3 regions of the Pseudomonas sp. GOM7 genome follow, and region 1 is predicted to be linked to each of the others. Evidence: predicted binding sites of a transcription regulator. Region 1 holds the regulator's gene; each other region holds the start of a gene.
The links. Region 1 encodes sigma-54, which starts transcription at its own class of promoters, with help from an activator protein. Its sites were predicted from a motif close to ANTGGCATNNANNTTGCTNT; they were not measured.
Positions count from the first base shown of each region.

Region 1 (10,542 bases):
CGGCAACAGCCACGGTTTCATCGGCGGTTACGCCAGCACCCGGCACAGCCTGAGCTGCGTGATGATCGCCGAGGGTGAGGGACAGATGCAGCGCGACTACTGGTACGACGTCAATCGCCAGGGTGAGCTGCTGGCCGATGCGGCCGGTATCGGCCAGCGCGCCGCCGAGCGGGCGGTCAGTCGTCTGGGCGCGCGACCGGTGCCGACCTGCGAGGTGCCGGTGCTGTTCGCCGCCGAGCTGGCCGGTGGGTTGTTCAGCCATCTGCTGGCGGCCATTTCCGGCGGCAACCTGTATCGCCATTCTTCCTTCCTCGAAGGGGCGCTAGGCCAGCGTCTGTTCCCCGAGTGGCTGAGCCTCGACGAGCGCCCGCACCTGCCGCGTGCCTTGGGCAGTGCGGCCTTCGACGGCGACGGTCTGGCTACCTACGCCAAGCCCTTCGTGGACAAGGGCGAGCTGGTGTCCTACGTGCTTGGCACCTACTCCGGGCGCAAGCTGGGGCTGCCCAGCACGGCCAACTCCGGTGGCGTGCACAACCTGTTCGTCAGCCATGGCGACGAAGATCAGCAGGCGCTGATCCGCCGCATGGGCCGTGGTTTGCTGGTCACCGAGCTGATGGGGCAGGGCCTGAACCTGGTGACCGGCGACTACTCCCGCGGCGCAGCGGGCTTCTGGGTGGAGAACGGTGAAATCCAGTTCCCGGTGCAGGAGGTGACCATCGCCGGCAACCTGCGTGACATGTTCCGCCAGATCCTCGCGGTCGGCAGCGACCTGGAGCGGCGCGGCAACATCTGCACCGGCTCGGTGCTGATCGACAAGATGACCGTCGCTGGTAGCTGAGTTTCCTCGAATGCTCCGGCGCCCTGCGGGCGCCGGATCAGCACAAGCCCACACAGATCACGTGTTGATTATGCTTACCAAATGGTAATAAATATCATTACGTAATCGTCGTGTGGGTCGTCATGTTCCCTCATCATTCCTCTTCCTGTCTGGATTGCTGGCATTGGCAAGGCTGGCGCATTCGTTGCGCCTTGCAGCCTGACGAGCCGCGTCTGCTCGACCTGCATCAACTCCACGGCTGCAAGCTGGTGCGCAGTGGCCAACTGCAGGCCTGGAGCATGTGGCAGCGCCTGCTCGAACTGCTTCTCGACAGCGCCGTGGATCGGGCCTTGCCCTGGCACTGGCGCTGCCTGTGTCTCGACCATGCCTGGCGGCCGCTCTATGCCCTGGATCGACTGGCCGTCACGCGCCAGCGTCAGCAGCGCCTGAACCATCTCCGCAACCGGCTGGCGACCCTGCGTCTGCAGCCTTCCCTCCGTTTCGATGAACCCGCACAAGGACATCCCTATGAATGACATGGCCACGCGCATCGAGCGCGACAGCATGGGCGAGCTGGAGGTGCCGAGCGCAGCCCTGTACGGCGCGCAGACGCAACGTGCAGTGAACAATTTCCCAGTGTCCGGGCGACGCATGCCGGCGGCCTTCATCCGTGCTCTGCTGCTGGCCAAGGCGGCAGCGGCGCGGGCCAACGTCGAGCTGCAGCAGGTCGATGCGGCCATGGGCGATGCCATAGTCGCGGCCTGTCAGGAACTGCTGGCCGGCGACTACCTCGCGCACTTTCCGGTGGACGTGTTCCAGACCGGCTCCGGCACCAGCTCCAACATGAACGCCAACGAGGTGATCGCCACCCTGGCCAGCCGTATTCTGAGTAGCCCGGTCAGCGCCAATGACCACGTCAATTGCGGCCAGAGCAGCAACGACATCACCCCCACGGCCATCCACGTCAGCGCCGCCATCGAGTTGCACGAGCGCCTGCTGCCGGCCCTGGGCCATCTGCTCAAGGTGCTGTGCGAGAAATCCCTGGAGGTGCAGCCCTACGTCAAGACCGGGCGCACTCATCTGATGGACGCCATGCCGGTACGCATGAGCCAGGTGCTCGATGGTTGGGGCCAGCAGATCCAGGCCAACATCGAGCATCTGCGCGCTCTGCAGCCGAGCCTGCAGGCGCTGGCGCAGGGCGGTACGGCGGTGGGCACCGGGGTCAATGCACACCCGCGCTTCGCCGAGTCGTTCTGCCTGGAGCTGAGCGCTCTGAGTGGCATCACCTTCACCCCTGGGCAGAATTTCTTCGCCTTGATCGGCTCGCAGGACACCGCCGTGGCGTTGTCTGGGCAGCTCAGGACGCTGGCTGTGTCCTTGATGAAGATTGCCAACGATCTGCGCTGGATGAACTCAGGCCCTCTGGCTGGCCTGGCCGAGATCGAGCTGGAGGCCCTGCAGCCGGGCTCGTCGATCATGCCGGGCAAGGTCAATCCGGTGATTCCCGAGGCCACCGCCATGGTCGCCGCGCAGGTGATGGGTAATGACGCCACCATCGCCATCGCCGGGCAGTCCGGCAACTTCGAGCTGAATGTCATGCTGCCGCTGATCGCCGACAACCTGCTGGGCAGCATCGACCTGCTGGCCAATGCCAGCCGTCTGCTGGCCGACCGTGCCATCGCCAGCTTCAAGGTCAACCAGGCCAAGCTCAGGGAGGCGCTGGAGCGCAACCCCATCCTGGTCACGGCGCTGAACCCGATCATCGGTTATCTCAAGGCAGCCGAAATCGCCAAGCAGGCCTACCGAGAGGGGCGGCCGATCATCGAGGTCGCGCTGCAGCACACGGATCTGTCGCGCCAGCAACTGGAGCAGTTGCTGAACCCGGAAAGGCTCACCGAAGGCGGGCTCTGAAGGCCTGACAGGGGCAGCGCGTGGTCGGCCACCACCGTTGCCCTCGATTCGTTCATCGCAACTGCCGTTTCGGCAAGGGGCTGTCATGGAGCACTGGAAGACCGTCATCGAAGCGGGCAATCGCTGCTTTACCGAGGGGAACTGGGTTCAGGCGCGCGAGCTGTACCTGCAGGCGCTGGCCGAGGCGCAGGTGCTGCTGGGGCGCTGGGCCGATCACGAGCAGGCAGTGGCGGCGTTCGTCGTTTCCCACCACAACCTGGCCGACCTGCACCTGACGCTCGAGCAAGCGGAGTCGGCCGCGGAAAACCTCTGTGCCTGCCATGAGCGCCTGCTGAGCATCCTTGGCAATGGCGCGCTGCCCGAAGCACTGCAGCAAGCGGCGCTCAGGCACAGCCAGCGCACCTATCTCGAGCTGCTGCAGTTCATCGCCGAGTACGGCACCTTTCCGCGTACTGATCGCCTGCTCGGTGCTGCCCGGCGTCATGCCTGTACGCCTCATCCGAGCTGCTCGTGCGGCCCGGGCCCTGTCTATCACTGAAGGAGTTCGTCCATGCCGCACAGTCTGCCAGCCCTGCCTTATGCCTACGACGCCCTGGAACCGCACATCGATGCGCAGACCATGGAGATCCACCACAGCAAGCATCATCAGACCTACATCAACAACCTCAATGCCGCGCTGCAGGGCAGCGAGTACGAGGAGGTGCCGGTGGAAACCCTGCTGCGCGAACTGGCTGAGCTGCCCGAAGCGCTGCATGCAGCGGTGATCAATCAGGGCGGTGGGCATGCCAACCACAGCCTGTTCTGGACGGTCATGTCGCCCAGTGGTGGCGGTGAGCCGAGTGGCGAGCTGGCTGCGGCCATCGACAGTCAACTGGGTGGTTTTGCTGCCTTCAAGGAGGCCTTTACCAAGGCTGCCCTGAGCCGCTTCGGCAGTGGCTGGGCCTGGCTGAGCCTGACCCCGGAGAAGCGTCTGGCGGTGGAAAGCAGCGCCAACCAGGACAGCCCGCTGATGCATGGCAACACGCCGATTCTCGGCCTGGATGTGTGGGAGCACGCTTATTATCTGCGCTACCAGAACCGTCGACCGGAATACATCGGCGCCTTCTACCATGTCATCGACTGGGACGAAGTGGCGCGTCGCTACCGCCAGGCCATGGGTTGAGCTGGCAAGGTATGCGCGTGACGCAGGCTGTTGCGCTTGGCCGTAATGGCCGCATCTTCCGCTACCTGCTGGGTGGCACCATCCTGTTCTGTGGTGGCCTGCTGCTGCTGATCCAGGCCCTGGTGCTGCTCGACCAGAGCGCGCAACCTCGTCTGCTGCAAGCGCTGCAGGCTGGCCTGCTGTGCGCTTCCGGCACGGCCCTGGGGGCCTTGCCGGTGTTGTGCATGGGCAACTTGTCCGCACGCATGCGTGACAGGCTGCTGGGCTTCGGCGCCGGGGTGATGCTGGCGGCCACGGTGTTTTCCCTGCTGGTGCCAGCACTCGAGGTGGCCAGGGAACAAGGCTTCTCGGCCTGGGGCGCGGGCGCTCTGGCCAGTATCGGCGTGTTGCTCGGGGTGGTTGCCATGCACCTGTTGGGGCGCCGCCTGGCGCAACGGCAAGGTGAGCAGAGCCTGGCCTCCGGGCTCGTCCTGTTCGTCATCGCCATCACCGCACACAACGTGCCCGAAGGCATGGCGGTCGGCGTCGCCGCTGGTGCAGGCTTGAGTGGTGCGCAGGGGTTGGCCATCGGCATTGCCCTGCAGGACATGCCCGAGGGATTGATCGTGGCACTGGGCCTGGCCAGCGCTGGCATGGCGCGCGGCAAGGCGGTGCTGATCGGTGTGGCCTCGGGCCTGGTGGAACCGTTGTTCGCGGTGCTCTGCGCCTGGTTGGTGGGCATCTCGCAGCTACTGCTGCCCTGGGGCCTGGCGTTGGCAGCGGGGGCGATGCTGTTCGTGGTGATCCATGAAGTCGTGCCCGAGTCGCAGCGCGAAGGGCATGGCAGCGAAGCCTGCCTGGCCCTGACCGCAGGCTTCTGCCTGATGATGGTGCTGGATACGGCCCTGGCGTAGCCCGCATTAATCCGGGGGAGGGCTCCCGGATTGCATCCGGGCTACCTTTGTACATGTGTAGGAGCGAGCTCTGCTCGCGAAGCTTTTGGCGTTACCTGCGTTCGCGAGCAGAGCTCGCTCCTACAGTTCGTAGGGTGCGCTGTGCGCACCGCTTGTGCTTCGGATGCAGCGGCTTGGTGCGCACGGCGCACCCTACGGCGTCGCGTATACCGGGCGCTCCGTGCACGATGGATGTCTTGCAGCTTGCAGCTTGCAGCTTGCAGCTTGCAGCTTGCAGCTGCTTTATTCGCCCTCGTCGAAATAGTTGTCGATCAGCGCGATCAGCGCCTGCATGGCCGCTTCGTCCTGCTCGCCCTCGGTGTGCAGATGCACCGGGGTGCCTTTGCCGGCCGCCAGCATCATCACCGCCATGATGCTCTTGCCGTCCACCAGGCTGTCGCTGCTACGGCCGATACGCACCTGGCAGGGGTACTGGCTGGCAACACCGACGAATTTGGCGGCAGCACGAGCGTGCAGGCCGAGTTTGTTGATGATGGTGACTTCGCGGATTGGCATCGCGGCAGGGATTCCTTAGCTGAGGTCGCGGTGGCGAACCTGGACGTTCTTCAACGAATGCTTGAGGGCTTCGCTCAGGCGTGCGGCCAGGTACACCGAACGATGGTGTCCACCCGTGCAGCCGATGGCGATGGTCACGTAGGCGCGGTTGCTGGCGGCGAAGCGCGGCAGCCACTTCTCCAGGTAGGTGAGGATGTCCTGATACATATCTTCGACCTCCGGCTGCGCGGCCAGGTAGTCAATGACCGGCTGATCGAGACCGGAGAAGTCGCGCAGCTCCGGCTTCCAGTAGGGGTTGGGCAGGCAGCGGGCGTCGAACACCAGGTCGGCATCGACCGGCATGCCACGCTTGAAACCGAAGGATTCGACGAGAAAGGCCGTGCCGCTCTGGGTTTGCCCGAGCAGGCGCAGCTTGAGGGTGTCGCGCAACTGGTAGAGGTTCAGGCGCGTGGTGTCGATCTTCAGGTCGGCCAGGTCGATGATCGGCGCCAGCAACTGGCTTTCGTAAGCGATGGCTTCTGCCAGTGAGCGGTTGTCGTTGGTCAGCGGGTGGCGCCGACGGGTTTCCGAGAAACGCTTGAGCAGGGTGTCGTCTTCGGCGTCGAGGTAGAGCACCTCGCAGCGAATACCGCGCTTGTGCACTTCGTCGAGCAGTTCGGGAAAGCGCCGTAGCTGGCTGAGCAGGTTGCGCGCATCGATGGATACCGCGACCTGAGGCAGCATCAGATCGCTCTGCGGCAGGAAGCGTTCGGCCAGATCCGGCAGCAGGCTGGCCGGCAGGTTATCGATGCAGTAGAAACCGTTGTCTTCGAGTACATCGAGGGCAGTGCTCTTGCCGGAGCCGGAGCGACCGCTGACGATGATCAGGCGCATGGTTATTGACCGTTCTGGATGTCCACGACCACCTGGTAGAGCGCTTCACTGGTCGGCGCCTGGCGCAGGCGTTCGCGCACGTCCTGGCGGTCGAGCATGCTGGCGATCTGGCGCAGGAGTTCGAGGTGGGCGTCGGTGGCGGCTTCCGGCACCAGCAGGACGAACAGCAGATCGACCGGCGCGCCGTCGATGGCGTCGAAGTCGACTGCCGTGTCCAGGCGCAGCAGGGCGCTGATCGGTGCGTTGCAGCCGGCCAGGCGACAGTGAGGGATGGCGATGCCGTTGCCGAAGCCGGTGGAGCCAAGCTTCTCGCGGGCGATGAGGCTCTCGTAGATGTCCTGATTGTCCAGCTCATCGAGGTCGCGGGCGACCAGGCTGGCGATCTGTTCGAGCACACGCTTCTTGCTGCCGCCCGGCACGTTCACCAGGGAACGGCCGGGGGTCAGGATATTTTCAAGTCGGATCATGGAAGGGAAATGTCAGCGGGCTGTGGCGCCTTGCAGGCGATCGAGCTGCTTTTCCTTGTGCTTGATAAGTTGACGGTCGAGTTTGTCTGCCAGCAGGTCGATGGCAGCGTACATATCGTTATGTTCGGCGTTGGCGACGACCTCACCGCCAGCAACGTGAAGGGTGGCTTCGATCTTCTGCTTGAGCTTTTCGACCTCCATGATCACCTGAACATTGGTGATCTTGTCGAAGTGGCGTTCCAGTCGGCCGAGTTTCTCGCCGATGTAGTCACGCAGGGCGTCGGTCACATCCAGCTGATGTCCACTGATGTTGACTTGCATACCGCTTTCTCCTTGTTGCCTTGTGTAAGAGATAGGCCTTAACGAGGCCCACCACCGGAACACTGTGGCCTGCTCGCCATGGACGAGCAGTCGATCTTGCTCACATCAGTCGCTTGCGTTCGCTGGAGGGGGCGATACCGAGGGATTCACGGTACTTGGCCACCGTGCGACGGGCGACTTGGATGCCTTGTGCCTCCAGTAAACCAGCGATCTTGCTGTCGCTCAACGGCTTTTTCGCGTTTTCCGCGGCCACCAGTTTCTTGATGATGGCGCGAATCGCCGTCGACGAGCATTCGCCGCCTTCGGAGGTGCTGACGTGGCTGGAGAAGAAGTATTTCAGCTCGTAAATGCCACGCGGGGTATGCATGAATTTCTGCGTGGTGACGCGCGAGATGGTCGACTCGTGCATGCCCACCGCCTCGGCGATGTCGTGCAGCACCAGGGGCTTCATCGCCTCGTCGCCATAGTCGAGAAAGCCGCGTTGGTGCTCGACGATCTGCGTGGCTACCTTCATCAGGGTCTCGTTGCGGCTCTGCAGGCTCTTGATGAACCAGCGCGCCTCCTGCAACTGGTTGCGCATGAAGGTGTTGTCGGCGCTGGAATCGGCGCGTTTGACGAAGCCGGCGTACTGCGCATTGACGCGCAGGCGCGGCATGGCTTCCTGGTTCAACTCCACCAGCCAGCGGCCGTTGTGCTTGCGCACGATGACGTCCGGCACCACGTATTCCGGCTCGCTGGATTCGATCTGCGAGCCCGGGCGCGGATTGAGGCGCTGGATCAGCTCGATGACCTGCTTGAGCTCGTCTTCCTTGAGCTTGGTGCGGCGCATGAGCTGGGCGTAATCGCGGCTGCCGAGCAGTTCCAGGTGTTCGCTGACCAGGCGCTGGGTGTCGTTGAGCCAGGGCGTGCTGGCCGGGAGTTGGCGCAGTTGCAGCAGCAGGCACTCGCGCAGGTCGCGGGCGCCGATGCCGGCCGGCTCGAACTGCTGAATGCGGTGCAGCACCACTTCCACTTCGTCCAGTTCGACGTCCAATTCCGGGTCGAAGGACTCGGTCACTTCCTCGAGGGTTTCTTCGAGGTAGCCATCGTTGTTGATGCAGTCGATCAGGGTGGCGGCGATCAGCCGATCCTTGTCCGACATGGGCGCGAGGTTCAGTTGCCAGAGCAGGTGGCTGTGCAGGCTCTCGCCGCTGGAGGTGCGGGTGGTGAAGTCCCACTCGTCATCGTCGTTGCTTGGCAGGCTGCTGGCGCTGGTCTGGTAGATGTCTTCCCAGGCGGTATCGACCGGCAGCTCGTTGGGAATGCGTTCGCCCCACTCGCCTTCCTCCAGGTTATCAACCGTCGGAGTGGCTTCCTGGTAGCTCTCTTCCTTGCTCGGCGCGGGAGCAGCGCTTTCGGCGCCGTCGGCCATCGGGTCGCTGTTGTCGAAGTCGTCGCCGTCTTCCTGGCGCTCGAGCATGGGGTTGGATTCCAGCGCCTCCTGAATTTCCTGTTGCAGATCCAGAGTCGACAGTTGGAGGAGGCGGATGGCCTGTTGCAGCTGCGGGGTCATCGTCAGCTGCTGGCCCATCTTGAGGACTAGCGATGGTTTCATTGCAGACCTTAATTTACCGGCGAGTTACGCCTTCCACATCAGGGCGCCGAAGCGCCGCCAGGAAGCAAATTATATGCCTGAAAATCTCGTCCTTGCCTAGGGGCTGTCCTATTTCCGTCATCTAAATATGGATGTTTACAGACGGAACTCGTGGCCCAGATAAACCTCTTTCACCGTCTGGTTGGCGAGGATGGTCTCGGCGTCGCCTTCGGCAATCAGTTGGCCATCGTTGACGATGTAGGCCGTTTCGCAGATGTCCAGGGTCTCGCGTACGTTGTGATCGGTGATGAGAATGCCGATACCCTTGGTCTTGAGGTGATGGATGATCTGCTTGATGTCGCCCACGGAGATCGGGTCGACACCGGCGAAGGGTTCGTCGAGCAGGATGAACTTGGGGTTGGTGGCCAGGGCGCGGGCGATTTCCACGCGGCGTCGTTCACCACCGGACAGGCTCATGCCCAGGTTGCCTGAGATGTGGTGGATGTGGAATTCCTGCAGCAGGTTCTCCAGCTCCGCCTGGCGCCCGGCGCGGTCGAGATCCTTGCGCGTTTCGAGGATGGCCATGATGTTGTCGGCCACCGACAGCTTGCGGAAGATCGAGGCTTCCTGCGGCAGGTAGCCGATGCCGGCGCGGGCACGACCATGCATGGGCTGGTGGCTGACGTCGAGGTCGTCGATCAGCACACGTCCCTGGTCGGCCTGCACCAGGCCGACGATCATGTAGAAGCAGGTGGTCTTGCCGGCACCGTTGGGGCCGAGCAGACCGACGATCTGGCCGCTCTCGATGTTCAGGCTGACGTCGCGTACGACCTGGCGGCCCTTGTAGCTCTTGGCCAGGTGTTGGGCTTTGAGAATGGCCATTACTGCTGTTGATCCGCGGGTTTGTTCTTGGGTTGGATGACCATGTCGATGCGCGGACGCGGCACGCTGACGTTGTTGCCGGTGGCGCGTCCTGCGTTGACGATCTGGCGGCGGGTGTCGTAGACGATCTTCTCGCCCTCGAAGGTATTGCCTTCCTGGATCACCTTGGCCTGGTCGATCAGTACGATGCGTTCGTTGCTGGCGAAGTACTGGATGGTCTTGCCGTAGGCTTTGACGATTTCCTTGTCCACGGCGGGCTTCTGCTCGTAGTAGGCGAGGTTGCCGACCGAGGTGAACACGTCGATGTCGCCGCTGGCGGTCTGGGTGATGGTCACGGTGTCGCCAGTGATCTTCAGGGTGCCCTGAGTGATGATCACGTCGCCGCGATAGACCGCCACGCCCTGCTTGTCATCCAGTTCGGCGGTATCGGCCTGGATGCGGATCGGCTGGTCGCGATCGGAGGGCAGAGCCCAGGCGGCCGCGCTTCCAAATGCGGCGCCGAGGCTGAGAATCAGGGGGAGGGTGTTAACGAACCTCATGCTGGCCTCTTACGTTGGACAGCAGGAGCATCCTGCCGTCATTCAAGTACGCTTTCATTCCTTGTGCCGTGGTCACCCCGTTGGCCGCGACGATTCTAACGGCTTGCTCGGTCTGCGCATATTCCTTGTCAGGAATTACGGTCATGCGGCTACTGGTGATGATGGTGGGGCGGTTCTTGGCATCGGTACGGGCAATGCGCACGTCGTCGATCAGTTCCACCTCTTTGCCGCCGGGGGATACCTCGGCGCGCTGGCTGGTGACCTTCCACGGCAGGTTGGTGCCGCGGTACAGATCCAGTTTGGGGTTTTGCACCTGGGTGATGTCGGTGCTCTTGACGTGCTCGAGCTTGTCGGCGGTCATGCGGTAGTGCAGCTTGCCATCGTCCTGGAACTGCACGGTGTGCGCGCCGATGGCGTAGAAGTCGATGGTCTCGTCGCTGTCCGTCTGTTGCGGCGTGCGGCTGGTTTCCGGAGCGATGTTCCAGTAGCCGAGTGCGCCGACGAGTACGGCGATCAAGGCGAATATCAGCAGGTTGAGCGCTTTGCGTG
Region 1 is NZ_CP113519.1:4,362,085-4,372,626, reverse strand. It holds gene pmbA (metalloprotease PmbA) at 1-838, shown strand, start outside; gene OU800_RS19375 (FagA protein) at 961-1,353, shown strand; gene OU800_RS19370 (class II fumarate hydratase) at 1,355-2,728, shown strand; gene OU800_RS19365 (hypothetical protein) at 2,814-3,266, shown strand; gene OU800_RS19360 (superoxide dismutase) at 3,279-3,890, shown strand; gene OU800_RS19355 (ZIP family metal transporter) at 3,902-4,783, shown strand; gene OU800_RS19350 (HPr family phosphocarrier protein) at 5,066-5,338, opposite strand; gene rapZ (RNase adapter RapZ) at 5,354-6,211, opposite strand; gene ptsN (PTS IIA-like nitrogen regulatory protein PtsN) at 6,214-6,678, opposite strand; gene hpf (ribosome hibernation-promoting factor, HPF/YfiA family) at 6,691-6,999, opposite strand; gene OU800_RS19330 (RNA polymerase factor sigma-54) at 7,100-8,593, opposite strand; gene lptB (LPS export ABC transporter ATP-binding protein) at 8,729-9,454, opposite strand; gene lptA (lipopolysaccharide transport periplasmic protein LptA) at 9,454-9,993, opposite strand; gene lptC (LPS export ABC transporter periplasmic protein LptC) at 9,980-10,542, opposite strand, start outside.

Region 2 (10,542 bases), 410 kb from region 1:
GCAGCTTGGGCTCGACTGCCAGCTCCTGCGCCGCACGGGCGAGGAAGTGGTTGGCCAGGGTGGGGATGTCTTCGCGGCGGTCGGCCAGGCGTGGAATATGGATGCGGATGACGTTGAGGCGGTGGAACAGGTCTTCGCGAAACTTGCCGGCCTGCACCAGGGTTTCCAGGTTCTGGTGGGTGGCGGCGATGATGCGCACGTCCACCTTCACCGGGGTGTGGCCACCGACCCGGTAGAACTCGCCATCGGCCAGCACGCGCAGCAGGCGCGTCTGGGTATCGGCCGGCATGTCGCCGATCTCGTCGAGGAACAGGGTGCCACCGTCGGCTTGCTCGAAGCGTCCACGGCGCTGGTTGGCTGCGCCGGTAAAGGCGCCTTTTTCGTGGCCGAACAGCTCGGACTCCATCAGATCCTTGGGGATCGCCGCCATGTTCAAGGCGATGAACGGAGCCGCCGCGCGCGGGCTATGGCGATGCAGAGCATGGGCCACCAGCTCCTTGCCGGTGCCGGATTCACCGTTGATCAGCACGGTGATATTGGAGTGGGACAGGCGGCCAATGGCACGGAACACCTCCTGCATCGCCGGCGCTTCGCCGATGATTTCCGGGGTACGTGCCTGGGCGGCCGGAGCGGCCAGGCTCTGTTGCTCCTGGGCGTGCTGGAAGGCGCGCTTGACCAGGGAGACCGCCTCGTCGACGTCGAACGGCTTGGGCAGGTACTCGAAGGCACCGCCCTGATAGCTGGCCACGGCGCTGTCCAGATCCGAGTGCGCGGTCATGATGATCACCGGCAGGCGCGGATACAGCTCGCGGATGCGGGCCAGCAGGTCGAGGCCGCTGGCGCCCGGCATGCGGATGTCGGAGATGATCACGTCCGGCTGCTGGCGGGTCAGGCGGGCGAGGACGCCGTCGGCACTGTCGAAGCTCTGGATGCTCATGCCTTCCTGCTGCAGGGCCTTTTCCAGTACCCAGCGGATGGAACGATCGTCGTCGACAATCCAGACGGTTTCGTTGCGGCTCATGGCGTGGTCGCTCCTTGTTCCAGTGGCAGGAAGATCGAGAACACGGTGTGGCCTGGGTGGCTCTCGCATTCGATCAGGCCCTGATGCTGACTGATGATGTTCTGGGTGATGGCCAGGCCAAGGCCGGTGCCGTCGGCACGACCGCTGACCATGGGGTAGAAGATGGTTTCCTGCAGTTCCGGCGGGATGCCGGGGCCGTTGTCCATGATCTCCACCTTGACCACCAGGCGGTGGCGGGTATGGCCAATGGTGAACTGGCGCAGGGTTCGGGTGCGCAGGCTGATGCGGCCCAGGCCCATGTCGTGCTTCTGCCCGGCGATGGCCTGCATGCCGTTGCGCACGATATTGAGCACGGCCTGGATCATCTGCTCACGGTCGATCAACAGGTCGGGGATGCTCGGGTCGTAATCACGCACCAGAATGACGCTGCCCTGTGCCTCGGCCTCGATCAGGTTGGCCACCCGTTCCAGCACTTCGTGCACGTTGGTCATCGCCAGCGACGGCAGCTTGTTCGAGCCGAGCATGCGGTCGACAAGGTTACGCAGGCGGTCGGCCTCTTCGATGATGACGTTGGTGTAGTCCTTGAGCTCTTCGTTGGGCAGCTCGCGCGACAGCAGTTGCGCTGCGCCACGGATGCCGCCCAGCGGGTTCTTGATCTCGTGAGCCAGGCCGCGCACCAGCAGCTTGGTGGTTTCCTGCTTGGATAGCTGGGCTTCTTCCTTGGTGATGCGCAGCAGGCGGTCGCGCGGGTGCACCTCCAGCAGCAACAAGGTTTCACCCTTGCTGAACAGCGGCGTCACCGCGTAGTCCACGGTCAGCGTCTGCCCGGTCACCGAGGTCAGCACCGCTTCGCGTTTGTTGAACGGGTGCGCCTGTTCCACCGCCTGGCGCAGGGACGACAACGCCTCGGGCGATTCGGTGAATAGCTCGCTGATGAACTGGCCATGGCTGCGCTGGCCGCTGACGGCCAGGAGCATTTCCGCCGCCGGGTTCATGTACTCAAGGCATAACTGGCTGTTGAGTAGCAGGGTGGCAGTGGTCAGGTTGTCGAGTAGCAGGCGGTGCAGCGCGTCATTGATGGTCATAGGCAGTGCTTTCCGGCAATGGGCAGGAAAATGCAAGAAGCAAACCAAGGCCCCGAAAAGACGCATTTTTTCTGCGTCATCTCGGGATCAGGGCGGACTGCAAGGCGATCAGGCGGGACGTTTCGACCCAAAACAGGGAGAGAATAAAGTTTGGTGCGATTTAATGCACCAAAATGGTGCTCGTTGGGGCTGTTGCCACTTCGACGTCCTGCGCGAAACGGCAGCAGGCCCTAGAGAAATGGCAGGATACTGGGCTTTTCCGGGGGCTTGTCTTTCAGCGGGCACTCCGGGCGCACGCCATAGTCGTCCTTCTTGCACGGTCTGATCTTGCGCTTCTGCGCCAGCGACATGCGGTGCATGTGGAAGGGCTGCGCTGGGGTGCGTTCGACGATCAGGCCAGCAGAATCGATGATCTCGCCCACCAACTGGTGCGTGCCACGGTCGATGTGCTGCAGGGAAAACACCGGGCTGCGGCTGGGCTCGCCCTGGACCACGCCGTCGAGCAACAGGCGGTAGCTATGGCCGGGCAGCAGGCCGGGCTCGCTGGTCAGGGTGACGATCATGTCGCCCGCAGCATGGTGGATCGAAGCATCCGGCTCGGGCAGCAGGATGCGCAGGAGCTGGTAGTGCACCACCGGCTTGGTCACGGCTGGTGGGGCAACGCGGACGCTGGATTGGGGCGTATTCATCTGGGTGCTGTTGGAGGGCGCGATATATACACGCTCGGCACTGCTGCTGCGAGGCTTGTCGGTGAATACGCGATTACCTTCGGCATCGATATAGGTGTAGACCTGCGCTTGAGCGCCCTGGGCCAGCAATAGCAGGCCCAGCAGGAGTGTTCGCATCATCATCCGTTGCTTGCAGGTTTGGCGGGTTTGGGGGCTGGCTTAGGGGGCGGCGGAGCGGCTGGTTGCCTGGCCGGGCTGTTGAGGCTGATGCGTTGCACGGTGAAGGTCTCAGTCGCGCTTTGCTGGATCACCCGATCGCCGTCCAGCACCGCCACGGCCAGGCTGTGCTCGCCGCGGTCGATATTGGTCAATTGCAGGCTCGTCACATTGCTTGCCTGGCCGTAGGGTTGTCCGTCGAGGATCAGACGCAGGCGGTGACCTGGCTGCAGGCGCGGCTGAATGTTCACGCCGACGACGAAGGAGCCGTTGTTGGCGCGCATGGCTTCGTCGTCGGGAATGCCGGTGAGCCGCAGCACTTTGTAGGGCGCCTCTGCCTTCTCTTCGCCAGAGGATGTGGGTGGGGGAAGCTTGGGCGTCTGCATATCCACCGTATTGGTCGGCGGCAGCTCGACGCTCTCGGCAGCGGTGCCGTCCGGTGGTTGGTTGGTGTACACCGTATTGCCGTTGGCGTCGGTGTATTTGTAGATCTGCGCGCTGGCCGGCAGGGCCAGGGCAAGCAGCAGGCAGACGAGTAATGGGCGCATGGGCCTATCCTTGCTCGGATGATGGGCTAAGCCTTGCACTGCTATGGGTTCCTGGCAAGCGCGGGGCGCTTTGGCTGTGATCTTTGCCTGCAAAAGCAGGGTGCTTTTATCAGAACGGTTCTTCGCGTTCTCGGGGAGTGCTTGGTTGGTGCCGGGGCGGGACAGCTGTGTGTTGGGTTCTCGTTTGTTCGGGTGTGTGTTCCGGATTGCCGCGTTTTTGTTGATGTTCTTGGTTTCGCCCTCCCGGGCGAGTCACTTTGCGGGCAAAGTAACCAAACCCTTCCGCCCGATCATCCGGCCCTGGCTGCGCCAGGGTTCGCTCACTCCATCGCCGTTCCATAGGCCCGCCGCGGTGGGCCATCCCAGGCCCATCGCGGCTCTCGGCTTTGGCATCCTGCGTCGCTCTACCTCCTGCATCCATGCAGTCGTCGCGACATCCATGTCGCTCGACCTCTTCCACGACGATTCCGTTCGCCCTCCTGGGCGGGCTCTGCACGCGCCTGAACCCGAGGTAACCCAGAATTAGCGAAGAGTGCTTGAACATGGGTCAGCCTTAAGGCTGACCTGAATGCCGGCTGCAAGTCGGCAAGCCGTTCAATACATGAAACTGCGCGAATGAAACTATTGGTTTAATTCGACAGCCACGTCGTGCTTCCACTGCTACCAGAACACGCCGCGCATGCTCGGAACAACTGTACGTTCAGGCGCGCTAACTCCCCCTTCAGGAGGCCGAACGTAGGCATTGCGCAGGGGGCGAGCGGCATGGATGCCGCGAGAGGCTTAAAGGGCCAGGGACGGCCCTTGTAAGCCGACCCCGGAGCGGTGCCGAAGTGAGGGAAGTCGAGCGCAGCGAGACCCGGATGGCGGGGGTGCGTTTCTTTTGCTTACTTTTCTTTGCGCAGTTCAAAGAAAAGTGAGTCGCCCGAGGGGGCGAAACCCGGAATATCTGAACACACCGAAGCGGCGCCCAGGACACCAACACAGGCCAACAAGACAACACACAACCTTGCCAGTCCGGTATCAAAGACTGACCTTCCCCGAGCTTCCGCGAAAAGCCATAAAAAAGCCCCGCCAGGCTTGGCCAGGCGGGGCTTTCGAGAGCACCGCACGAGGCGGCGCAAGCTGGCTTAGACGCTGTAGTACAGGTCGTATTCCAGCGGGTGCACGAAGGTGCGCACCTTGATTTCTTCTTCGCTCTTCAGCTCGATGTAGGCATCGATGAAGTCGTCGGAGAACACGCCGCCCTTGGTCAGGAACGCGCGGCCCTTGTCCAGCTCTTCCAGGGCTTCTTTCAGGCTGCCGCACACTTGCGGAATCAGCTTGCCTTCTTCCGGCGGCAGGTCGTACAGGTTCTTGTCGGCTGCATCGCCCGGGTGGATCTTGTTCTGGATACCGTCGATACCGGCCATCAGCAGAGCAGCGAAGGCCAGGTACGGGTTGGCAGCCGGGTCCGGGAAGCGCGCTTCAATGCGGCGGGCTTTCGGGCTGGCAACGTAGGGGATACGGATCGAGGCGGAGCGGTTGCGAGCCGAGTAGGCCAGCATCACCGGTGCTTCAAAGCCCGGAACCAGACGCTTGTAGGAGTTGGTCGACGGGTTGGTGAAGCCGTTCAGGGCCTTACCGTGCTTGATGATGCCGCCGATGAAGTACAGAGCGGTCTCGGACAGACCGGCGTAGCCTTCGCCAGCGAAGGTGTTCTTGCCGTCCTTGGAGATCGACATGTGCACGTGCATGCCCGAACCGTTGTCGCCGTACAGGGGCTTGGGCATGAAGGTGGCGGTCTTGCCGTAGGCGTCGGCGACGTTGTGCACGCAATACTTCAGGGTCTGAACTTCGTCAGCCTTGGCGACCAGGGTGTTGAACTTCACGCCGATTTCGTTCTGACCGGCAGTGGCCACTTCGTGGTGGTGCACTTCGACGACCAGGCCCATCTCTTCCATGGCGTTGCACATGGCGGTACGGATTTCATGGTCGTGATCGCACGGCGGAACCGGGAAGTAACCGCCTTTGACGGCCGGACGGTGGCCCTTGTTACCGCCTTCGACGTCCTGATCGGTCATCCAGGAGCCTTGCTCGGAGTAGATCTTGAACATCGAGCCGGAGATGTCGGACTTGAACTTCACTTCGTCGAAGATGAAGAACTCGGGCTCCGGGCCGACGAATACGGTGTCACCGATGCCGGTGGTTTTCAGGAATTCTTCGGCGCGCTTGGCGATGGAGCGCGGGTCGCGGTCGTAGCCTTGCATGGTGCTCGGCTCGATGATGTCGCAGACCAGGATCAGGGTCGGCTCTTCGGTGAACGGATCCAGTACGGCGGTTTCGTCGACCGGCATCAGGATCATGTCGGAGGCTTCGATGCCTTTCCAGCCATGGATGGACGAGCCATCGAACATCTTGCCGTGCTCGAAGAAGTCTTCGTCCAGGGCGTCACGGGCCGGCATGGTCACGTGATGCTGCTTGCCCTTGGTATCGGTGAAGCGCAGGTCTACCCACTTCACGTCGTGTTCTTTGATCAGTTGAACAGCCTTAGACATGTTGTCCTCCAGATGGAAAGGCTCGTATCGATGAGCCCCGATATGTACGGTGAAGCCCGGCGGGATAGTCCTCCAGGGCGACCTGCCTCACAAGGGAGCAAATTGCATGCCAGTGCCCTTTATTGGGCAGAGGCCGCGAAACTCAGGCGCCGTGCCGCTTGCGCGGTATTTATGCCGGTGGTTTTGCACCATTTAAGGGCTGCAAATTCCTTATATGTGCAATTTTGGTGCATCGTCTGCATGGCGCAGTATTTTTGGTCAAAGCTTGAACAATTTCCGCTATAATCCGCGCCCCTGTTTTTCCGCTGCCTGTTCGGGCGCTTATTTCATGAAGCTGATCGTCAAAGTTTTCCCGGAAATCACCATCAAGAGTCGCCCGGTGCGCAAGCAGTTCATCCGCCAGTTGGGGAAGAACATCCGCGCCGTGCTGCGCGATCTTGACCCCGCCCTGCGGGTAACGGGTGTATGGGACAACCTGGAGGTGGAAACCGACCTGGACGATCCCAAGCTGCTCGCCGAGATGACCGAGCGCCTGCGTAACACCCCTGGTATCGGCCTGTTCCTCGAGGTCAACGAATACCCGCTGGGCGATCTCGATGACATCACCGAACACTGCAAGCGCCATTATGCCGAGCAGCTACCGGGCAAGATCTTCGCCGTGCGCTGCAAGCGCGGCGGCAAGCACGCCTTCAGCTCCATCGACGTCGAACGCCATGTCGGTTCGCGCCTGCGCCGCGAGTGCGAGGCGGCCGGTATCGATCTGAAGAAGCCGGAAGTCGAAGTGCGCATGGAGATTCGCGATCAGCGCCTCTTCGTGGTGCACAACCGCCACGAAGGCCTGGGCGGCTACCCGCTGGGCTCGCTGGAGCAGACGCTGGTACTGATGAGCGGTGGTTTCGATTCCACCGTGGCGGCCTACCAGATGATGCGCCGCGGCCTGGTCAGTCATTTCTGTTTCTTCAACCTGGGTGGCCGTGCACACGAATTGGGCGTGATGGAAGTGGCGCACCATATCTGGCAGAAGTTCGGCCGCTCGCAGCGCGTGCTGTTCATCAGCGTGCCGTTCGAGGAAGTGGTCGGCGAGATTCTCGGCAAGGTCGACAACAGCCAGATGGGCGTGATCCTCAAGCGCATGATGCTGCGTGCCGCGACCCGTATTGCCGAGAAGCTGCAGATCGAGGCGCTGGTCACCGGCGAGGCGATCAGTCAGGTGTCGAGTCAGACGCTGACCAACCTGGCGGTGATCGATTCGGCCACCGACATGCTGGTGATGCGCCCGCTGATCGCCAGCCACAAGCAGGACATCATCGACACCGCCACGCAGATCGGCACCGCTGAGTTCGCCAAGAACATGCCCGAGTATTGCGGCGTGATCTCGGTCAACCCGACCACCAAGGCGCGCGGTTACCGCGTGGAGAAGGAGGAGGCGCAGTTCGACATGGCCATCCTCGATCGTGCCCTGGAGCGCGCGACCCAGCTGCCCATCGATCGGGTGATCGATGAGCTGGGCAAGGACGTGCAGGTCGAGGAAGTGCGCGAGGCCCTGGCCGGGCAGATCGTCATCGACATTCGCCACCCCGATGCCGCCGAAGACGAGCCGCTGGACGTGCCGGGTGTCGAGGTGCAGGCGCTGCCGTTCTACGCGCTGAACAACAAATTCAAGGAACTGGATGAGAACCGCCAGTACCTGCTGTATTGCGACAAGGGCGTCATGAGCCGCCTGCATGCCCATCACCTGCTGAGCGAGGGGCATGCCAATGTGCGCGTTTATCGTCCGGCATAGGACGCCGGGGTTGAATGGCGGGAGTATCCGCCATCGCCCTCCCGACCTGGCGCTTCAAGCGATGCCCTGTCTGGTTCGCTGAAACAGTTTTGTTCATATTCGTCGTCCAGGCTGGGCGACACACCGAATCCTCTGATCGAGATACACACAGTGATCGAAAAACTGCGCAACATCGCCATCATCGCCCACGTTGACCATGGCAAAACCACCCTCGTCGACAAACTCCTGCGTCTGTCCGGCACCCTCGACCGCAAAGAAGCGGAAAACGAGCGCGTCATGGACTCCAACGACCAGGAAAAAGAGCGCGGCATCACCATTCTGGCCAAGAACACCGCGCTGAAGTGGAACGACTACAACATCAACATCGTCGACACCCCCGGGCACGCCGACTTCGGCGGTGAGGTGGAGCGCGTGATGAGCATGGTCGACTCCGTGCTGCTGGTGGTCGACGCCCAGGACGGCCCGATGCCGCAAACCCGTTTCGTGACCCAGAAGGCGTTCAAGGCCGGCCTGCGTCCGATCGTCGTGGTGAACAAGATCGACCGTCCGGGCGCGCGCCCTGACTGGGTCATCGACCAGATCTTCGACCTGTTCGACAACCTCGGCGCCACCGACGAGCAGCTAGACTTCCCGATTGTCTACGCCTCGGCCCTGAACGGCATCGCCGGCCTGGACCACGAGAAGATGGACGACAACATGGACGCCCTGTTCCAGGCCATCGTCGACCACGTACCGGCCCCGGTCGTCGACGTCGACGGCCCGTTCCAGATGCAGATTTCCCAGCTGGACTACAACAGCTTCCTCGGCGTGATCGGCATCGGCCGTATCGCCCGTGGCACCATCAAGGCCAACAGCCCGGTGACCGCCATCGGCGCCGACGGCAAGCGCCGTAACGGCCGTATCCTCAAGATCATGGGCCACTCCGGCCTGCAGCGCGTGGAAGTGCAGGAAGCCACTGCCGGTGACATCGTCTGCGTATCGGGCATGGACGAGCTGTACATTTCCGACACCCTGTGCGACCAGAACAACGTCGAGGCTCTGCCGCCGCTGACCGTCGACCAGCCGACCGTGAGCATGACCTTCCAGGTCAACGACTCGCCGTTCGCCGGCAAGGAAGGCAAGTTCGTCACCAGCCGCAACATCAAGGATCGCCTGGAGAAGGAACTGCTGCACAACGTCGCCCTGCGCGTCGAGCCGGGCGAGACCCCGGAGAAATTCAAGGTCTCCGGCCGTGGCGAACTGCACCTGTCGGTGCTGATCGAAACCATGCGCCGTGAAGGCTTCGAGCTGGCCGTGGGCCGTCCGGAAGTGGTGATCATCGAGAACGAAGCCGGCGAGAAGCAGGAGCCGTACGAGAACGTCACCATCGACATCGAAGAGCAGCACCAGGGTTCGGTGATGGAACAGATGGGCCTGCGCAAGGGCGATCTGACCAACATGGTGCCCGATGGCAAGGGCCGTATCCGCCTGGAATACACCATCCCGGCGCGCGGCCTGATCGGCTTCCGTAACAACTTCCTGACCCTGACCTCGGGCAGCGGCATCCTGACCTCGACCTTCAGCCACTACGGTGCGATCAAGGCCGGTGAGGTGACCAACCGTCAGAACGGCGTACTGGTCTCCATGGCCACCGGCACCGCGCTGACCTATTCGCTGGAAACCCTGCAGGCGCGCGGCAAGCTGTTCCTCGAGCCGGGCCAGGAGATCTACGAAGGCCAACTGTGCGGTATCAACAGCCGTGACAACGACCTGGTGATCAACCCCACCAAGGGCAAGAAGCTCGACAACATGCGCGCTTCCGGCAAGGACGAAGTCATCGCTCTGGTGCCGCCGATCAAGTTCACCCTCGAGCAGGCGCTGGAGTTCATCGCCGACGACGAACTGGTGGAAGTGACGCCGAAGTCGATCCGCCTGCGCAAGAAGTACCTGAACGAGAACGACCGCAAGCGCTTCGAGCGCGCCAAGGTCTAAGAGCGGCTGCAAGCTTCAAGCTGCAAGCGACAAGTGAAGAGCAAGGCCCCGCCGGAGTGATCTGGCGGGGTCTTTGCGTTTCATATCCAGCTTCGGGTTTGTGGCGTTGAAGTTGCCTGCGGGATCTTTATTCGTGATCGAGGATGGCGAATTGGTATCATCGGGGCTGGCGTCGATTGCTTCGGTTCGGTGCCTGCATTACGGCGTCCAGGGAGGTGTAAACCAATGAATGGTCTGGCAGTGCTGATTCTGGCTGCGGAGAGTGGTGTAAAACAGACGCGTTGGGCTGAGCCAGCCCCCAAACAATTGATCCAGGTGCGTGGTGAAACCCTTCTCGCACGCACGTTGCGCCTGCTCGCAGAGCGCGGCGTGAAGGCGCCCTGGTTGCTGACTGCCAGTGAGGCGTTGGCGAGTTATCCAGTGCCGAGCTGGTGCCCGCTGTGGCGAGAAACCAAGGCTCACAGCCTGCTCGCGGCTGAAGCCGTGGTGGGAGCCGGGGATCTGCTGGTGCTCTACAGCGACGTGTATTACTCCGAGGCGGCCATCGACACCATCCTGGCGTGCTCAGAAACTCGCTTCTACGGGCGCGACGGGCGTAGTGCCTACACCTTCAAGGACTATGGCGAGCTGTTCGCGGTGCGTATCGCCGAAGCTGATCGTGGCCGTGCGCGCGCTGCGCTGGAGCGTGCCATCAGGTTCTACCAGGACACGGGAAA
Region 2 is NZ_CP113519.1:4,772,331-4,782,872, reverse strand. It holds gene ntrC (nitrogen regulation protein NR(I)) at 1-1,021, opposite strand, end outside; gene glnL (nitrogen regulation protein NR(II)) at 1,018-2,106, opposite strand; gene OU800_RS21150 (DUF4124 domain-containing protein) at 2,337-2,951, opposite strand; gene OU800_RS21145 (DUF4124 domain-containing protein) at 2,954-3,538, opposite strand; gene glnA (glutamate--ammonia ligase) at 4,666-6,072, opposite strand; gene thiI (tRNA uracil 4-sulfurtransferase ThiI) at 6,401-7,855, shown strand; gene typA (translational GTPase TypA) at 8,006-9,826, shown strand; gene OU800_RS21125 (NTP transferase domain-containing protein) at 10,067-10,542, shown strand, end outside.
Region 2: glnA (glutamate--ammonia ligase) is a predicted target of sigma-54. The motif match lies at 6,167-6,186, and genes of this name have one in related genera.

Region 3 (10,542 bases), 1.3 Mb from region 1:
GCGCCAGTGCCTGCAGAGTCGCGCGGGCCGCCAGGCCACCATCGGCGCACTGGCTGACGCCGTCGGCCAGGCTCAGCAGGTAGCCCCGGCTGGCGGCCAGGGCCGGCGCCGGGGTGACCACACGCAGGGCGTCCTGATTCTCGCTGCGCGGGCCGGTGGCGCTGGCTTCGCCGGTGCTCAGTTGCAGGGCCATGGGGTGGTTTCCGCAAATGGTTGATTGGGTAAGCGCTGTGGATCGTAGGGTGCGCCGTGCGCACCCTACGATAGGTGAACCAGCGAGGGTTCGCTCACACCCGCGCAGCGCTCACTGCGGCACTGCCCCAGGTGGTGCGCCAGCGCTGCTTGACCCCATGCAGGCCGATCCAGGCCAGCACGCCGAGGCTGGCGAACAGCCACAGGCCAAGCTGGTAATCCCCCGTGTGCTGCTTGATGGCGCCGAGGCCGGCGGCGAGGAGGAAGCCGCCGATACCACCGGCCATGCCGATCAACCCGGTCATCACGCCGATTTCCGCGCGAAAGCGCTGCGGTACTAGCTGGAACACCGCGCCGTTGCCGGCACCCAGGCCGAGCATCGCAGCGACGAACAAGGCCAGCGCCGCACTCGAGCTGGGCAGGTTGAAGCCCACCACGGCAATGCACAGTGAAGCGATGCCGTACATCATCAGCAGGGTGCGGATGCCGCCGATGCGGTCGGCCAGGGCGCCGCCGAGCGGGCGCAGCAGGCTGCCGGCGAAGACGCAGGCGGCGGTGTAATAGCCGGCGGTGACCGGGTTCAGCCCGTACTGGTCGCTGAAGTAGCCGGGCAGGGCGCTGGCCAGGCCGATGAAGCCACCGAAGGTAATGCTGTAGAAGAACATGAACCACCAGCTATCGCGGTCGCCGAGGGCCCTGAGGTAATCGGCGAAGGCCTTGGGCTTGGGGCGCTGCGGGGCGTTTCTGGCCACCAGGGCGAAGATCGCCAGGGCCGCCAGCAGCGGGATCAGCGCCCAGCCGAACACGTTCTGCCAGCCCGAGAGTGCGGCCAGGCCCGGGGCGAACAGCGCCGCCAGTACCGTGCCGGAGTTGCCGGCGCCGGCGATGCCCATGGCCTTGCCCTGGTGCTGCGGCGGATACCACTGCGAGGCCAGCGGCAGCGCCACGGCGAAGGCGGCACCGGCGAAGCCGAGGAACAGGCCCAGCAGCAAGGCCTGTTCGTAGCTGCCGATACCGATTCGCCAGGCGCAGAACAGCGCCACGATGACCACCACCTGGCCGAGCAGGCCGGCGGTCTTGGGCGACAGACGATCGGCGAGAAAGCCCATCAGCAGGCGCAGCACGGCGCCTGCCAGAATCGGCGTGGCCACCATCAGGCCGCGTTGCTGGGCGTTCAGCTCCAGATCGGTGGCGATCTGTACCGCCAGTGGCCCGAGCAGGTACCAGACCATGAAGCTCAGGTCGAAGTAGAGAAAGGCGGCGAACAGGGTGGGGGCGTGCCCGGCTTTCCAGAAACTTGTATTCATCGATCACCTCATCAGCGAGAAGGAGCCCGACAGCGCGCGGCGAACCGTGGTCGTGGACACGGCGGCCGCGCCTGCCGGGGAGGCCCCGCACTTGTGATGCAGAGCCCTGCGGCCTGGGCCGCAAGCAGGTTCGAGCGGTTGCAGCGCAGGTTCGGATCGCGAGGTCTGCGCCAGCCCCGGACACTGGGGCGAACACGAAAAAAAACGTCGCTTCACCACGGCCCGTGAGGGCGAGGTGAGGCGACGTCTTTGTCGTGAAGGAGGTGGCCGCCGTTGGCTACCTTGTGCCGTGATCTAGCAAGAGCTGCGCCAAGCAGGGTAAAGCCCGGCGGTTGCGGGTTCGAGGGCGTTCGGCGCACCCGTGCCTGGCGCAAAAGGAGGCGCTGGCGAGGCCGGTGCACCGCAACGGGGCGTGCTCACGGGGCGGATGATCAGCCGTATGTGGCGGGGGCCTCTGTGGCTTCGGCCTTGACGGGCATGGCGCTGCGCAATCGTGCAGATGCTGGGATCACGCAGTTGCTCAGCGGTGCTGACTGTTGAGGTGGTAGAAGGTCACTCGGCCTCCTTCCTTGTCCGGCCCATAGTTGTCCTGCACGTAGGCGCCGGCCTTGAAGTACAGGCTCTGGGTGCTCCAGCGGCTGCTCAACTGACGGTATAGCGAGCCTTCGTCGCCATCGACACTGGCCACGCTGATGCCGATACGCCCGCTGGGCGTGACCCGCAGGTCGTAGCCGAAGCGCTCGCCGAGCTGCACGTTGTCGGCCAGCAGGATGTTCTGCACCTCGCTGTCGCCCGGACGGGCGCGCAGCAGCAGTTCGACGCGACCGACGCCACGGCGATAGTGATACTGCAGCTTGAGCAGAGGGTCGTTCTCGCTGCCGGGCACGTCGGTGCTGTGCACCTGGCCGATCACCACCTTGCCCTTGCTGGGCACCTGATCGACCTGCAGTACCGCACTGAGGTAACTGTCCGAACTGGCATGCTGCCAGTTGTCGAGGCTGCCATCGCGCTGGGTTTCGCGCAGCTCGCTGCGTGGATAGCGGGCATCTTCGGTGGTGGAGCCGGTGACGGGTACCCAGAAGGTCACGCTGCCGTCGTCGTTGCGTCGAAAGTAACGGCTCTGATAGCCATTGTTCAGGCGCTGGGTGCTGATGGTGGTGGGAGTCGGTTCGGTGGGAATCGACAGATTCCAGGTGGAGAGGTCTAACACGGGAGTTGCCTGCCTGGTTGTTGAGGATCCCTGTTCGTGTACAAGCGAAGCGATTGGTTCCGCCGCCCCGGCCCATGAGCCGGGGCGGTTGCATCGGGTCAGGCGGCCGGGCGCTGCTGGCGCTGGTAGAGGAACTCCAGCACGGCACTGCGATAGGCGTGGTACTGCGGGTCGCTGGCCAGGGCCAGGCGATCGCGCGGGCGCGGCAGCTCGACGCTGAGCGTTTCGCCCACGGTCGCCGCCGGGCCGTTGGTCATCATCACGATGCGATCGGACAGCAGCACCGCCTCGTCCACATCATGGGTGACCATCACCACGGTGCTGCGGGTCTGGGCGACGATGCGCAGCAACTCGTCCTGCAGGTGCGCACGGGTCAGGGCGTCGAGGGCGCCGAACGGCTCGTCCATCAGCAGCACCTTGGGTTCCATGGCCAGGGCGCGGGCGATGCCGACGCGCTGCTTCATGCCGCCGGAGATCTCGTTCGGGTGCTTGTGCATGGCATGACCCAGGCCGACCATGTTCAGCGCCTGTTCGGTGCGGGCCTTGAGCTGGGCCTTGCCTTCGCGTGCGCCGAACACCCGTTCCACGGCCAGATGCACGTTGCCGAAGCAGGTCATCCAGGGCAGCAGACTGTGGTTCTGGAACACCACGGCGCGTTCGGGGCCGGGGCCGTCGATCTCGCGGCCGTTGCAGATCAGCCCGCCCTCGTTGGCTTCCAGCAGGCCGGCGATCAGGTTGAGCACCGTCGACTTGCCGCAGCCGGAGTGGCCGATCAGCGCCACGAACTCGCCGCGGGCGATGCTCAGGTTGACGTCTGTCAGCGCCTGGAAGCGGCCTTTCCTGGTGTCGAAGTGCTTGCTGACGCCGGTCAGCTCCACGAATTTGTCCATGTTCGTCTCCTTAGCTGGCGTAGTCGAAGCGCTTGGCGATCAGCAGCAGTGTCTGCTCCAGTGCCAGGCCCACCAGGCCGACGATGATGATGGCGATGAGAATGTGCTCGACGTTGAGGTTGTTCCATTCGTCCCACACCCAGAAACCCAGGCCGATGCCGCCGGTGAGCATCTCCGCGGCGACGATCACCAGCCAGGCCACGCCGATGGCCAGGCGGATGCCGGTCATCAAGTGCGGCAGCACGGCGGGGAAGAGGATGCGCGTCAGCACCTTGAACTCCGACAGCTTGAGCACGCGGGCAACGTTGAGGTAGTCCTGCGGCACGCTGGCCACGCCGGCGGCGGTATTGAGGATGATTGGCCAGATCGAGCTGATGAAGATCACCCAGATCGAGGCCGGGCCGGCGGCCTCGAACACCAGCAGGCCAATGGGCAGCCAGGCCAGTGGCGAGACCGGACGCAACAGGCTGATGATCGGCGCGAGCATGCCGGCAAGGAAGGCGAAGCGGCCGATGGCGAAGCCCAGCGGGATGCCCACCAGCGCCGCCAGGCCGAAACCGACCCCGACGCGGCCGAGCGAGTTGAGGATGTTCCAGCCGATGCCCATGTCGTTGGGGCCGTTGTCGTAGAAGGGATCGGCGAACAGCACCAGCGCCGATTGCCAGGTACTCAACGGCCCGGGCAGGCCCTCGCTGTACTGCGCCAGCAACGACCAGAAGCCTATGAAGGCAAGGATACCCAGCAGCGGCGCGATGCCGGCCTTGCACAGGTTGCCCAGGGCCGCGGCGCTGGGCAGCCGCGACGACAGGCGCGGCTTGGCGACGGGCTGCAGGGGTGTTTTCAGGGGCGCATTCATGTCCACCTCCGGTCAGGCCTTGATGGCGAAGGAGTCGGCGTAGGCAGCCGGGTTGCTGCCGTCCCAAACCACGCCGTCGATCAGCGTGCTGCTGCGCAGCGGGCTGCCGGGCACGGCCAGCTTGAGCGCGCCGGCGGCTTCGGCGTAAAGCACGGTCTGGTTGATCTGGGCGGCCACGGCGGCGTAATCCGGGGCCTCCTTGAGCAGGCCCCAGCGCTTGAACTGGGTGAGGAACCACATGCCGTCGGAGTGGTAGGGGAAGTTGACGCTGCCGTCCTTGCAGAAGGCCATGGCGTGCTCGTCCTGCCAACTGTTGCCGAGGCCGTCCTCGTAGTGGGCGAGAAAGCGCGGCTCGATCACCTGTACCGGCGCGTTGACGTAGGCCTTGCCGGCAATCAGCTTGGCCGTGCTCTTGCGGTTCTCCTCGCTGGCCTCGATGAACCGGCTGGCGTCGAGCACGGCCATGATCAGCGCGCGAGCGGCGTTGGGATACTGCTCGATGAAGGCGCGGGTGGTGCCGAGCACCTTCTCCGGGTGATCCGGCCAGATCTGCTGGGTGGTGGTGGCGGTGAAGCCGATCTTGTCGAAGATCGCCCGCGCACCCCAAGGCTCGCCGACGCAGAAGCCGTCCATGTTGCCGACGCGCATGTTGGCGACCATCTGCGGTGGCGGCACAACGATGGTCTTCACGTCGCTCATGGGGTTGATGCCCAGGCTGCCGAGCCAGTAGTACAGCCACATGGCGTGGGTGCCGGTGGGAAAGGTCTGGGCGAATGTCAGCGGGCTGCCGCCTTTCTTGATGTGTTCGGCCAGTTGCGCGCCGTTGCTCACGCCGGCCTCGCGCAGTTGTTTGGAGAGGGTGATGGCCTGGCCGTTCTGGTTCAGGCTCATGAGCACGGCCATGTCCTTCTGCGGGCCGGCCAGGCCGAGCTGGGCGCCGTACATCATGCCGTAGAGCACATGGGCAGCATCCAGTTCGCCGGTGTTGAGCTTGTCACGCACACCGGCCCAGGACGCCTCCTTGCTCGGGGTGATGGTCAGGCCGTATTTCTCGCCGAAGCCCTGGGTGGCGGCCACCACCACCGAGGCGCAGTCGGTCAGCGGGATGAAACCCACCTTCAGCGCGGCCTTCTCCGGCGCGTCGGAGCCGGCCGCCCAGGCGGCGCTACGCAACGAGGCCGGGGCCGACAGCCCCAGGGCGGCGATACCGCCGATGGCCCCGGCCATGGCGATGGATTGCTTGAGGAAATTACGGCGGCTGCTGTCTACGGCTTTTTTCGAATCACGATCGGTCATGGGCTGATCTCTTTTTTCGGGCGCAAAAAAACGGCGTGCGTCAGATCGCCTCGCTGGGAGGAAGGTGATCCGACGGACGCCGTTGTCCGTGATCCTCGGCCCGCCGCCGTTGGCGCGCTACGCAGGATGCTGAAGGGGAATTAGCAAAGTGCTTGCCAGTTTTTCCGCCAGCCCCGATAAGCGAGGCGATTGCCTTGCAAATCAGTCACCTGCGCCGCACGAGGCGCAGCGGGCAGCGCCCGAGAAGGCCCTGTGCGGGGCCAATGCCGTGCACCCGATGCCTGCGCTGAACGTTTTTGAGGCGCGTTCAGGAGGCCGGGACGCTGCGCGACTCCTCGACGAAGTCGCGCAGCCAGCGCAACACCTCCACCGCCTCCCAGCGCGCAGGGTCGAACAGGGCATAGGCCAGGCCCTGATAGCCGACCACGTCCAGTTGCCGGTGATAGCCGGCGCGTTGCAGCAGCGCCTCGATTTCGGCGAAGCAGGTATTGAAATGGGTACGGTTGAAGGGGGTGCGCCCCTCCATCACCAGGCCTTCACGCTGCAGCTCTTCGACCATGGCGCGCACGCGCTCCAGCGGCATGCGATTGACCTGATGTTTCACTTGCAGTACGTCCAGCATGATGATGCTCCTGTGCCTTGCTCGTTTATCAGTGGTTGCAAGCCTATCCGAAAAGTACTGTACAAATAAACAGTATCGCGTAATAGTTAGGCCATCGCAGCGACATCCACCCGCCCAATCCCCCTGACGGGCGTTCTGGTAAAGGAGAATGAACAATGCAACAGATGCTTGTGACGATTGTGCTATTGGCCCTGCTCGGCGGTTGTGCGCAGCCGCAGATGGAGCGGCCACAGGCCAATGGCGCCTACCTGGTGATCGACGGCAAACAGGCCTGGGCCGTGTTGGTTTCCGACGGGAGACGCGTGGAAGAGGCGGGGCGTGTGCTGGATGTGGTCCATCTGCCGGGGCATCACTCCAGCATCGCGGCCAGCTATGTGATCGAAACCCCCAATTGCGGCAGGTTGCAGTGGCTCACCGAGCGTCTTGGCGAAGCGGAAGGGGATACCACGCTGCTGCACAATCAGGAACTGGATAGCCCACAGTGTGTGTTGTCGCAGGGGCTTAGCCGTAACTGGACGGCGCTGGACTATTCCGGCTGAACAAAACGAAAGGGGCGCCATCGCTGGCGCCCCTTCCACATCACTCCTGCTCGGCCTTGGCCTTCTTCGCCGGCAGCAGGCCATCGGCCCTGAACATGGCCTTGATGCCGCGCAGTGCCTGACGGGTGCGATCCTGATTCTCGATCAGGGCGAAGCGCACGTGGTCATCGCCATAGTCGCCGAAACCCAGGCCGGGTGATACGCAGACCTTGGCCTCGGCCAGCAACTTCTTGGCGAATTCCAGCGAGCCCAGGTGTGCGTAGGCCTCGGGTATCTTGGCCCAGACGTACATCGACGCCTTGGGTTTCTCCACCATCCAGCCGATTTCGTGCAGGCCCTTGACCAGCAGGTTGCGGCGCTGGCGGTACTGCTCGGCGATATCGCGCACGCATTGCTGGTCGCCCTCCAGGGCGGCGATGGCTGCCACCTGCAGCGGGGTGAAGGTACCGTAGTCGTGGTAGCTCTTGATCCGCGCCAGGGCGCTGACCAGTTCCGGGTTGCCGACCATGAAGCCGATGCGCCAACCGGCCATGTTGTAGCTCTTGGAGAGGGTGAAGAACTCCACCGCAATGTCCTTGGCGCCCGGCACCTGCATGATCGAGGGTGCCTTCCAGCCGTCGTAGACGATATCGGCATAGGCCAGGTCGTGCACCACCAGCACGTCGTACTGCTTGGCCAGGGCCACCACGCGCTCGAAGAAGTCCAGCTCCACGCACTGCGCGGTGGGGTTGGAGGGGAAGCCGAGAATCATCATCTTCGGCTTGGGGATCGATTCGCGGATGGCGCGTTCCAGCTCGTTGAAGAAATCCACCCCCGGTACCAGCGGCACCGAACGCACCTGGGCGCCGGCGATCACCGCACCGTAGATGTGGATGGGGTAGCTGGGGTTGGGTACCAGCACGGTATCGCCATGATCCAGAGTGGCCAGCATCAGGTGTGCCAGGCCTTCCTTGGAACCGATGGTGACGATCGCTTCGCTTTCCGGATCGATCCCCACGTCGTAGCGTTCCTGGTACCAGCGCGAGATGGCGCGACGCAGGCGGGGAATGCCGCGGGAGGTGGAATAGCCATGGGTGTCTTCACGCTGGGCGACCTGCACCAGCTTCTCGACGATGTGCGGCGGTGTCGCCCCGTCGGGGTTGCCCATGGAGAAGTCGATGATGTCCTCACCGCGACGGCGCGCGGCCATCTTCAGTTCGGCGGTGATGTTGAAGACATAAGGGGGGAGACGATCTATGCGCGCAAAGCGGCGCTTGGCGTTTTCGGCCATGATTTCCTCGGGGTACGTAAGCGCCCGGAACCGTCCGAGCGACGTTGGCCACTGCTGTGGCCGACGGCGAAGATAAGCCTTTTTAGCCGCAAGCTTCAAGCGCCAAGCCGCAAGTGGAACGGTGGGAGTTGCTTGTCAGCGCTTGCTTCACATGCAGCAGCAGGGCGGCCCTGCCAAAGGCGCGGGCCGAACCAGATGGCGTTGCTCAGTTTCCGACCAGAATGGAGAACTTCTTGTGCAGGGTATTGCCGTTCACATCGCGCACCTGGGCCACGAACCAGTGCGCCGTGGCGGAGACTGCCGAAGCCTCGGGGCTGCCGCTGATCGTGCCGTCGCGGGACAACTGTATGCCGGCAGGGGGATGGCCGCTGACCAGGCGCCAGGTGGCTCCACCACGCCCGCCGCTGCTATGGAGGCGGGCTTGATAGGCCTGGCCTGCACGGGCGTTGGGCAGGGCTGCAACGCTGGTGATCGCAAGCCCATCGTTGGGGTGGCTGGCAGCCAGGCGATAGAACTTGACGCGGGCACCTTCGCTGGCGCTGTCGCCATGCATATGCAGGTAGGCGCCGGCCTTGAAGTAGAAGGTGTGACTGTTCCAGGCCGGATCCATTGGCATGCGGGCGCTCGGCCCGCCATTGGCCGAGGCCGTCGCCACGTTCTTGCTGACCCTCATCTGGTAGCTGAAGGTTTCGCCTAGGTCGATGTCGTTGGCCAGCGTATGGGTGGTAAAGGGTGGCCCCTGTTCCGGTAGTCCCTGCAGCTTGGCGATGACCCGGCCGGTCTGGCGGGCGGCATCGTAGCGGTAATAGACCATGATCAAGGGCGCGCTACGGTAGCCATGAACCTGGCCGACGATGACGATGCCGTCCTGCGGAACCTGCGTCACCCTGAGCATGGCGTCCTGCACCGACTCGCCCGCGCCGCTCCAGGTCATGGACAGGTTACTGGGGTCGAGCATCTCGCGCAGTTCCGCGCGTGGGCTGCTGGAACCGCCGGCTGTGGCGCCATTGATGGGAGCCCAGAAGGTCATGGCGCCATCTTGCGCATCGGTGCGAAACCAGCGCGATTTGTAACCATAGGGGCCGGTCAACTGGTCGGGGCGAGCGGTGATCGCGGTGCCTTCGGTGCTGCCATCGGCGTCCTGGGGGACGGTGAGATTCCAGTTGTCCAGGGCGAAGTTGCCGCCCGGAGAAACGCTTCTGTACAGCTCGGCATGGCCGTTTCCGGCCAGCAGGCAGCCACACAGGGCAGTGCCGAACCACTGGATGCTCAATGCGCGTGACGGGAGTGCTTGCATGCTTTCGTCCTCGTTGCCGGGCCGCGCATGCTCGCCTGTGGCGACTGCAACTCTACGCTCCCTGAATGAAAAGGCCTGCCTGAACAGGCCTAGTCAGAGAGTGGCGAGAGGTACGCAAGGTTCGACTGTTTTTTACCCGACCGTCAGGTCTCAGCCCCCCAGCATGTCGTGCATGGCGATGATCTGTTCGGCCACCTGGATCAGCTTCTGCTGGCGACTCATGGCTTGGCGGCGCATCAGGGTGTAGGCCTCTTCCTCGTTGCAGCTCTTCATCTTCATCAGCAGGCCCTTTGCCAATTCGATGCGCTTGCGTTCGGCCAGTTGCGCCTCGCGGGCCTGCAACTGGGCACGCAGGGCCTGGTCGCTCTCGAAGCGGGCCATGGCCACGTCGAGGATCGGTTGCAGGCGCTGGGCGTGAATGCCCTCGACTATGTAGGCGCTGACACCGCTCTGGATCGCCTGGCGCATCACGCCGGGGTCGTGCTCGTCGGTGAACATGACGATGGGCCGAGGCTGGTCGCGGCTGACCAGTACCACCTGTTCCATCACGTCACGCCCCGGAGACTCGGTGTCGATGAGGATGACATCGGGGCGCACGGCTTCCACCCGCGCCGGCAGGTCGATGGTCAGGCCGGACTCGTCGATCACCTCGAAGCCGGCTTCGGTCAGGGCGCTCTTGAGGCGGCCGACCTTTTTCGGTGTGTCATTGATCAGCAGGATACGCAGCATGGCAGCTCTCCAGATGATCAGGCGCTGAGCGCTGGCGCGTCGGCCAGGGCATGCAGGGCGAAGCTACGGGCGTAACCGGCCGGATCACTGCCGTCCCAGTAGGGGCCGCCCTGCAAAGCGCAACCGCGCATGGGCTCGGGGCAGGCGACGCCCAGTGCTTCCGCCGCCTGGCGATAGATCTGCAGTTGCTGAACGGCCTGGGCGACTCCCAGGTAATCCGGGTCATCACGCAGCAGGCCCCAGCGACGGAACTGGGTCATGAACCACATGGCATCCGACAGATAGGGCAGGTTGACCGCGCCATCGGCGTGGAAGCGCAGGCGATGGGCGTCCT
Region 3 is NZ_CP113519.1:3,060,487-3,071,028, reverse strand. It holds gene OU800_RS13490 (bifunctional protein-serine/threonine kinase/phosphatase) at 1-193, opposite strand, end outside; gene OU800_RS13485 (nitrate/nitrite transporter) at 288-1,499, opposite strand; gene OU800_RS13480 (polysaccharide lyase family 7 protein) at 2,020-2,709, opposite strand; gene OU800_RS13475 (ABC transporter ATP-binding protein) at 2,808-3,599, opposite strand; gene ntrB (nitrate ABC transporter permease) at 3,610-4,455, opposite strand; gene OU800_RS13465 (CmpA/NrtA family ABC transporter substrate-binding protein) at 4,468-5,751, opposite strand; gene OU800_RS13460 (transcriptional regulator) at 6,059-6,373, opposite strand; gene OU800_RS13455 (hypothetical protein) at 6,529-6,912, shown strand; gene alaC (alanine transaminase) at 6,953-8,182, opposite strand; gene OU800_RS13445 (polysaccharide lyase family 7 protein) at 8,388-9,479, opposite strand; gene OU800_RS13440 (ANTAR domain-containing response regulator) at 9,630-10,208, opposite strand; gene OU800_RS13435 (CmpA/NrtA family ABC transporter substrate-binding protein) at 10,226-10,542, opposite strand, start outside.
Region 3: OU800_RS13465 (CmpA/NrtA family ABC transporter substrate-binding protein) is a predicted target of sigma-54. The motif match lies at 5,892-5,911, and genes of this name have one in related genera.